DNA from 2 places in the Paenibacillus sp. LS-5 genome. Region 1 is predicted to be linked to the other one. Evidence: riboswitches for the same ligand, from Rfam matches in the RefSeq annotation. Region 1 holds a riboswitch; the other holds the start of a gene.

Region 1 (4,423 bases):
AAGGAGAAAGTAGACAGCTTGCTGTCATGTTTAACGGTTATCCCCCAAATCCACTATGACACCGTTGTTCTCCAGATTCTGAATGACCTGCTCTGCTTGCTTATTCAGCGGGTTATCTGCCAAAAATACTTCTTTTAAATGCGGCATAGTCTCCAGCACTTCAATATCCTGAATGAGGTTATCATCCAGATAAAGATGCTCCAAGGTTGAATTATTCTTTAACGGCGTCAAATCTTTAATTTGATTGCCGCTCAGTATGAGCCATTCTAACTTCAAATTCTGAAGAGGTCTTAGATCTGCCACCTGATTATTGCCAGCTAGAAGATCAGTCAGCTTATGTAGATTCTTAAGCGGTGCTAGACTCTTTATCTTGTTGTCTTGAACAACCAGATTTTCCAGTGAACTTAACCCAGATAGCGGTGTAAGGTCAGTAATCTGATTCCCGTCAACGGCTACAAACGTCAGTTTTTTCAGCTTACTGAGCGGTGTAATACTTTTAATCTTTTGGCCGGGAACAAATAAGCTCTGCAGGTTAACGGCATATTCAAGTCCTTGCAAACTGACGATTTTATTCTTGGATTCCATAGGATACAAAGATTCCAACTTCTGCAGATCAACCGCCTTCACCTCTTTATTAGCCGGCAGCTTTAATTCCGCCCGAATGGCTTTTGCCAAAGCCGGGTCCGTAATGAGAGATGCGGCCCAAATGGATGTTACCGGTAAGAATACGACAACCAAACAGAATACGATGATATTTTTTACTAATTTAGCAGGCATTTAGATTCTCCTTTTTAAAAACCTGAATAGTGACCCTCCTTTCTTTTATCGGATTTTTCACAAAAACTTACAGCACCTCTCCCATGACTCTATGATTATCCTGCCTTTGATTCATGAGGTATAGCCCCGTATTAAATGAAAAAAGCCCCCAAAACCACTGGGAAGCGGAATGGAAGGCTGCTGTGATTTTATGAATGGCTTGTTGGTTCTGCACTAATTATTTTGTTGCTCTGTTCCCTTTTCCTGTTATTCACCGAATACAAAACAAACAACAAAATAAACCACAGAGGCGTAAACAATAATGCCGGACGCGTATCTTCAGCAAACAGCATAATCACCAGTATCGCAGCAAACAAAGCTAAGACCACAACATTAATCGCCGGCGTGAACGGTGCTTTGAATTTGGATTTTGCCTGCAGATCAGGCCGGGTCTTCTTATATTGGATATGGCATACGAGAACCACACCCCACACCCAGATAAAACAAATGGCACTTATAGTGGTTACAATTCCAAAAGCCTGCTCCGGAACGAGTTTGCTCAGAAGAGCCCCGGCAGAGATGACAAGCGTAGATATGAATAACGAATTCCCGGGAACATGATTTTTATTCAGTTTGGCAAAATGAGCGGACGCCCGGTCCTTCCGGCTCAGATTATATAGAATCCGGCTGGTCGAGAACATCCCGCTGTTGCATGCGGAAGCGGCTGAAGTTAATACGACGAAATTGATAATCCCCGCAGCAATTGGAATCCCTACCAGACTAAAGGTTCTCACAAAAGGGCTTTCCGCCGGACTGAGCTCCGTCCATGGGTTAATGCACAGCAGGACGAATAACGCACCAACGTAGAAAAAAAGGATCCGCAAAGGGATTTTGTTGATCGCGGACGGGATATTTTTCTCCGGATCCGCAGTTTCCGCTGCCGACACTCCTACTAATTCCACGCCGACATAAGCAAATACAACCATCTGGAAGGAAAATAAAAAACCTTTCACACCGTTCGGAAATACACCTCCGTGTTCCCACAGGTTCCGGACCGTTACCGATCCTGCATCCGTCTTGAGCCCCATAATCAGGAAAATGACGCCAATGCCGATTAAAGCAAGGATCGTGATGACCTTGATTAGAGCAAACCAGAACTCGAGTTCTCCGAAGTTTTTGACGGTCAGTAAATTAAGTCCTAACAAAATGATCAGGCAGACGACAGCCGGTACCCAATGCGGAATATTAAACCAGTACTGCACATATACGCCTACTGCAATCACATCAGCCATAGCCGTCATGATCCAGCAGAACCAATAGGTCCAGCCCGTGATGAACGCGACCCGGGGACCCAGATAGTCTTCGGCAATATCCGTGAATGACTGATATCCCGCTTTTGACAGCAGAAGCTCTCCAAGTGCCCTCATTACGAAAAATACAGCGATACCCACGATTAGATAGGTAATCATGATGGATGGCCCTGCCTGCTGGATCGCTTTACCCGACCCCAGGAATAATCCTGTACCAATGGTGCCTCCGATGGCGATCAGTTGAACATGCCGGTTTGCCAGTTCTCTTTTTAATTCGGTTTGTGCCATACCTTATTCCCCCTTATGAATACATACATTGATGCACAAAAAAAAGAGACTGGATGTCATCCAATCTCCCGGTTCATAAGAATAGGAAAGAATACTTGCCTGCTGATGCATCAGCATGACAAATACATTCCGTACTCTTCTGTCCTTTTGCCTGAGATTGTGAACCCTTCGGCGCCGCGAAATTCCGCGGTCTCTCCAGAAGCTGCTCCTGCTATAGTGTGATCCATAGCAATCATAGCTTGCGAATTATGAAGTTAATGTACAATGTGTTTCTGATATTCTAACATATTACTTGCGATGTGAGTGTTAGATCAGTGATAAAAGTCTCAAGCTAATTATTTCCAGATTTCTTCGGCAATCTCTTTAATATAGGCCAGTTTGTTCCACTGCTGTTCTTCTGTCAGGTGGTTGCCTTCTTCCGTGGAAGCAAATCCGCATTGGGGGCTTAGGCAAATCCGGTTCAAATCGACGTATTGCTTCGCTTCCTCAATGCGCTTCAGAATATCCTCTTTGTTCTCAAGCTCACCAAATTTGGAGGAGAACAGGCCAAGCACAACCTGCTGATTGTCCTTCAGGAAACGAAGCGGCTTGAAATCACCTGCCCGCTCTGTATCAAACTCCAGATAATAGCCGGAGTAGTTATCGATGCTCAGGAGCGTTTGCGCGATAGGCTCGTAACCTCCGCCTACTCCAGCATAAGTCGAAACATAATTGCCGCGGCAGACATGTGTTGTAACCACGAGATCGTCCGGCAGACCCGATACCACCGCCTCGTTCAATCTGGCAAATTCATCCGCATAATCAGCCACATTCACGCCAATCTGCTGCATGAATGAAATAAACTGTTCGTCGCAAAGTGCCCCCCACGTGCAATCGTCAATCTGAATACTGCGGCAGCCTGCTTCATAGAAGGCAAGAATCGACGCTTTGTACGCCTTGGCAATATCCGACACCAGTTCCTCCCGATTCGGATAGATGGCGTTCGTAGTTTCCTTATTTTCTGCCCGGTCCAGCTCGAACAGGAATTGCGCAGCCGCAGGAATTGATTGACGCGCAACAACGTCTTCGCCTGCAACTCCTTTTAGGAATGCATAATGGGATACAAAAGGATGACTGCTGTAGCTTATTTTGCCGGACAAACGGGAGGTTTCCGGTCTGGACTGCGCGCCGTTGAATTGATAGCCCTGGTCAATAATCGTCCGCTCCACACCGTCAAATCCCCAGAAGAAGTCCAAATGCCACCAGGAGCGGCGGAATTCACCGTCGGTTACCGCTTGAAGGCCAACCTCTTTCTGTTTCTGTACGAGCTTAATGATTTCGGCGTTCTCCACTTCCTGGAGCTGCCCGGCAGTAATTTCACCGTTCTTGAATTGCAATCTGGCCTCTTTCAACGCGCCCGGGCGCAGGAAGCTGCCGACAATGTCATATCGGAATGGAGTAATGGTTCTCTTCTTAGGTTCGGTTTGTGTGCTCATAGGTTAATCTCCTCGTAAAATAGAATGAATTTAATATAGCATACCCAATGGGTATGCCATTCTACGAAAGAGATATAGCAGGCTATAGGAATTGGTTATAGCCGGAATGAGCATTGAAACTTTGACTTAGCATGTGATCTGCGGCATTATCGCATGATCTTCCTGACCCACTTGACCTTGTCACCATAAGGCGGAAATAAGAAAGGGATATCCAGCTTCGTGCTCTTGGTCAGGACGCTTTTGGTATGGGAGAACAGTTCGAAGCTGTATTTCCCGTGATACGCGCCGATCCCGGCATTCCCTACTCCCCCAAAGGGCAGGTGGTGATTGGCAACATGGCTGATCGTATCATTCACACACCCGCCGCCGAAGGAGACGCGTGAGAGTACTTCCTGCTCAACCTGAGATTGTTCGGTGAACAAGTACAATGCCAATGGTTTGGGACGGGCGTTCACCATTTCAATGGCCTCCTCCACCTGACGGAAGCCCATAATGGGCAGTATTGGCCCAAAAAGTTCATCCTGCATCGCAGGGTCCGACCAAGAGGTAGCGGCAAGAAGCGTCGGCTCGATATAGAGCTCCTCTCTGACTGTT
Region 2 (4,423 bases), on a different contig from region 1:
TCCGCCAAGTGAAGCCGGAATGCCTAGCGGCTGGGCATCACCGACTACAATGTCGGCGCCAAGCTTACCTGGCGTTTCGAGAATACCGAGGGCCAGCGGATTGGCGCTGACGACGAGCAGGCCTTTCACTGCATGGATCAGCGGCTCAATGGCGCTGAGATCTTCAATGGCGCCGAAGAAGTTCGGCGACTGTACCAGTACGGCAGCCGTGTCGCCGTCAATCGCGGTAGCAAGCTTGGCCTGATCCGTTACTCCGTCCTTGTAGTCAATCTCTACAACATCCAGGCCCCATGCACCCGCAGAGGTACGCAGCACCTGGCGTGCCTCAGGGTGAACAGTGCGGGAGACAATCAACTTTTTGCGTTTTGTCGCACCGGCTGCAAGCACAGCAGCTTCCGAGAAGGCGGTCGCACCGTCGTACATGCTGGCATTTGCTACTTTCATGCCGGTCAGCTCACAGATATAGGACTGGAACTCGAAGATTGCCTGCAGCTCGCCTTGGCTGATCTCCGGCTGGTAAGGGGTGTAGGCGGTATAAAACTCCGAGCGGGAAATCACATGGTTAATAACAACGGGGATATGGTGGTCATACAGCCCTGCACCGAGGAAGCTGGCATGGGTGTCGAAGCTGGCATTGCGGTCGGACAGCTCTTTCATATGGCGGAGCAGCGCGTATTCATCAAGCGCTTCAGACATCGGCATCGTTCCCTGATAACGGACAGCTTGAGGGATGTCGGCGAACAGTTCCTCCACGGACTGAATCCCGACAGCCTCCATCATCTCCTTGCGGTCTTGCTCGGTCATCGGCAGATAACGGTGCTTCATTGCGGCTTCACTCCTTGGCTCTTTTTATAGAATGGCGCTTTGACCACGGCCGCCTTAAGCTGCTTGCCGCGAATCTCCACGTAAACCTCTGTTCCAATCTCTGTATAGGCAGCGTCCAGCAGGGCCAGACCCAAATTGCGTTTCAGCGTTGGGGACTGTGTGCCTGTAGTGACCTCCCCGATCTTCACACCCTCCGCATAGACCGGATAATGTGAGCGTGGAATGCCCCGGTCAATCATCTCTAGTCCCACGAGGCGGCGGGGTAGCCCGGCTTCCTTCTGCTTCACCAGTGCGTCCTTGCCGATGAAGCCGGCTTTATCCAGCTTCACGAAGAACTGTACGCCTGCTTCGAGCGGTGTAATGTCCGCCGACAGCTCTTGGCCGTACAGCGGCAGCTTGGCTTCGAACCGAAGCGTATCGCGTGCCCCGAGTCCGGCGGGAGTCAGACCGTGCGGTGCACCGGCCGCAAGCAAGCCGTTCCAGAGCGCAGCTGCTGTGTCCAGCGGGGCGTATAGTTCAAATCCGTCCTCCCCGGTATATCCGGTCCGTGAGAGCAGAACCTCTACGCCGCAGACCACAGCGCGCTCGATGAAATGGAAAGGCGCAAGCTCTGCAATGGGAGCAGAAGTTACTACGGCCAGAATCGTCTCCGCCAAGGGGCCCTGCAGTGCGAGGAGTAGCGTATCGTCAGATACGTTCTTCAGCGTTACACCGCTGAATTCATCGGTGAGATGCTCCTGCAGCCATTGGAAGTCTTTGTCGATATTGGAGGCATTGACGACCAGCATGTAATGTTCTTCGCCGAGGCGGTAGACCAGCAGATCATCAACCACACCGCCGCTTGGATAGAGCATCAGGGTGTACTGCGCGCCGCCATCCTGAAGACGGCTGACATCATTGGTGGTCATCTGCTGCAGAAAGGCTTCCGAGCCGCTGCCGCTGACCATGAATTCGCCCATGTGCGATACATCGAACAATCCGGCCTTCTGGCGGACCGCCTCATGCTCCTTCACGATTCCCGTGAACTGCACCGGCAGCTCCCAGCCGCCGAAATCAATACATCTGGACTCCGCATAAGCGGCGTAAAGGTCGTAAAAAGGTGTTCTCTTCAAAGCTTCCATCTGCTCACTCCCTTGTCTTTATTACATGCGAAAAAGGACAGGCAAAAGACGAATATGCACAATCCGCATATAAGTCTTCCGCTCTGTCCCTTGTACCTGAGAGTTACCCTGCTGTAAGCCGCGCAGGTTTCCCCGTTGGTGATCCGAATCCTGCCAGGCAGGTTCGAATAGCTCTCCAGAGATGCGTCCGGCAAAGGTCCTTTTGCCTGAGAGATTCACCCTTCCGGGCTTACTCCTTCGGCGCTGTCTTCTCGCAGACAGTCTCTCCCTATGCCTTCATTCGCAAACCGTATTGTTTTCTACTGACTCCATTAAACCGGGTATACAACTCCGCTGTCAACATAAAAACGTCAAAAAGATGACAAATTTTATTTTCCTGTCAGCTATATTGACATTGCGCAGCGCAATCACTTAGTCTATAACTAATTTTACAACTCCAAATTTGGAAAAGAGGCGGCTTAAGAATGAGTGAAGTGCTAGACGACCTGTTGTATAGCGAAGAACATGAATGGGCACAGCAGGGTGAAGGGCGCATAGTACGTGTCGGAATTACGGATCATGCCCAGCATTTACTTGGCGATATCGTATTTGTAGAGTTTCCTGAGGTGGGGGCAGCCATCTCGGCTGGCGACAGCGTGGGCAGCATCGAATCCGTCAAGACGGTATCGGAGCTCTATTCTCCGGTATCAGGGACAGTGACCAAGATCAACGACGCACTGGAAGCCAGTCCGGAGCTGATTAATGATCAGCCTTACAGCGGCGGATGGATTTTTGAGCTGGAAATCACCGGTGAGTTCGCAGAAGCAGCGTCGGGACTGCTGGATGCGGCAGCGTATGGCAAATTGATTGAAGAATAGGATATCCTTCGAACTCTAGTTTCGGCGTATAAAATAAAGACAGACTCTCACATCACATTTTGTACCACTAATGTGTGAGGTCTGTCTTTTTGTGGTCTAATTGTGCGCTACTCCCCTTCCTGAAGCTGCCGCAGTACCGTAATCTCTACGCGCCGGTTTTTCTGCCGTCCTTCTGCAGTAGAATTGCTCACAGCAGGGCGGGTATCAGCATATCCGGCATATTGAAACGTATTCGGATTCAACCCCTCTTTATCCAAAAAGAAGCGCAGCACCGAGAGAGCACGGGCGCCGGACAGTTCCCAGTTGTCGTTATAACGGGAGCCGGCAGACACTGGTGTATTATCGGTATGGCCCTCGATGCTGATGGTTGCTCCAATTCCGCGGAATAGTCCAGACAGCTGCCGCAGCGCGGGGAGCGCGGGTGCTTTGAGCTCGGCCTGTCCGACGTCGAACAGGTAACGGTCACTGAGCGTAATCGCAATGCCTTGCGGTTTATCCGCCACAAAGATCTGGTCTCCCAGATTGTTGTCGTTGACATATTTGGTGATGACGCCCATTAGCGCAGCCAATTTGGCTTCCTGTTCACGGAAGGACTGCTCACGAGCCGAAGGCTCTGTGCTGTCAGGGGATGGGCTGGCCGCATTGTCCTGATTGAGACCGGCTCCATCCTTGCCATTCTCCTCCCCATTCTGACCTTTCCCCGTCCCTTCCGATTGCAGTCCCTTTTGACCATCCAGCACGCCGCTTCCACCATCCAATACCGGATTTCCGCTTCTGAAAGTGTCCGTTAAAGAGCTGGTGACGATGTTGAATTTATGTGTATCCAGACTGCTCATGGCATACAGAACCACGAAGAAAATAAGTAGCAGTGTAATCAGATCGGCATAGGTAATCATCCACCGGTCGCCGTTTTCTCTTCCTCCTGTTCGTGGCTGCCTACGGTTTCTCTGTCTCATGAGGGACCTCTGGTAGTCTCGATACGACGTTCCCTGGTGGAACGGTTCAAGAAGGAACTTAGCTTTTTACGGACAAGCTGGGGATGATCCCCGTTCTGAAGGGCAAGAATGCCTACCATAAGCATTTCCATAGTGCCCAGTTCACTTTGGCTGCGGGATTTGATTTTGGAGGCAATGGGTAAAAATATTAGATTAGCGCTGGCCACACCATATAGAGTTGCTGTAAAAGCAACTGCGATGGAAGCTCCCAGGTTGGAGGGATCGGTTAGACTGCTGAGTACGCGGATCAGACCCATAACCGTGCCGATGATGCCCATAGTGGGAGCATAGCCTCCTGCGGCTTCGAAGATTTTGGCATAGCCCTCGTATTTGAGCTCTTTAGCGTCCATCTCGAGCTCCAGAATCTGCCGGACCTGCTCGGGGTCTGTTCCATCAACAATGAGCATAAGTCCTTCACTGGTAAAAGGGTCGGGATGCTCTTCGGCTTTTTTCTCCAGGGCCAGCACACCGCCGCGTCTTAAGACTGCAGCCATAGCAATCAGCTCTTCTGCCTGTTCTTCTGAAGTATCCTTATGTCTGCCAAAAGCTACCCGTACCGCCGCTGGCACGGAACGCAACCTGGACGCTGTGAAGCTGATTAGCACGGCGGCAAGCGTGCCTCCGA

What was found. A riboswitch is a leader RNA that binds a small molecule or an ion and turns the genes downstream of it on or off. The one in region 1 is predicted to bind glycine.
Region 2: it holds a riboswitch for glycine, as region 1 does, so the genes downstream of both, gcvT (glycine cleavage system aminomethyltransferase GcvT) here and AC0MA3_RS10990 (amino acid permease) in region 1, are expected to answer to the same signal.

Annotation. Positions count from the first base shown of each region.
Region 1 is NZ_JBWAVA010000005.1:297,408-301,830, forward strand. Features, by position in the region: gene AC0MA3_RS10985 (leucine-rich repeat domain-containing protein) at 31-777, opposite strand; gene AC0MA3_RS10990 (amino acid permease) at 966-2,354, opposite strand; glycine riboswitch at 2,484-2,563, opposite strand; gene AC0MA3_RS10995 (5-methyltetrahydropteroyltriglutamate--homocysteine S-methyltransferase) at 2,690-3,829, opposite strand; gene AC0MA3_RS11000 (aldehyde dehydrogenase) at 3,976-4,423, opposite strand, start outside.
Region 2 is NZ_JBWAVA010000018.1:49,676-54,098, reverse strand. Features, by position in the region: gene gcvPA (aminomethyl-transferring glycine dehydrogenase subunit GcvPA) at 1-825, opposite strand, end outside; gene gcvT (glycine cleavage system aminomethyltransferase GcvT) at 822-1,946, opposite strand; glycine riboswitch at 2,131-2,226, opposite strand; gene gcvH (glycine cleavage system protein GcvH) at 2,411-2,803, shown strand; gene AC0MA3_RS21840 (flagellar motor protein MotB) at 2,911-3,759, opposite strand; gene AC0MA3_RS21835 (flagellar motor protein) at 3,756-4,423, opposite strand, start outside.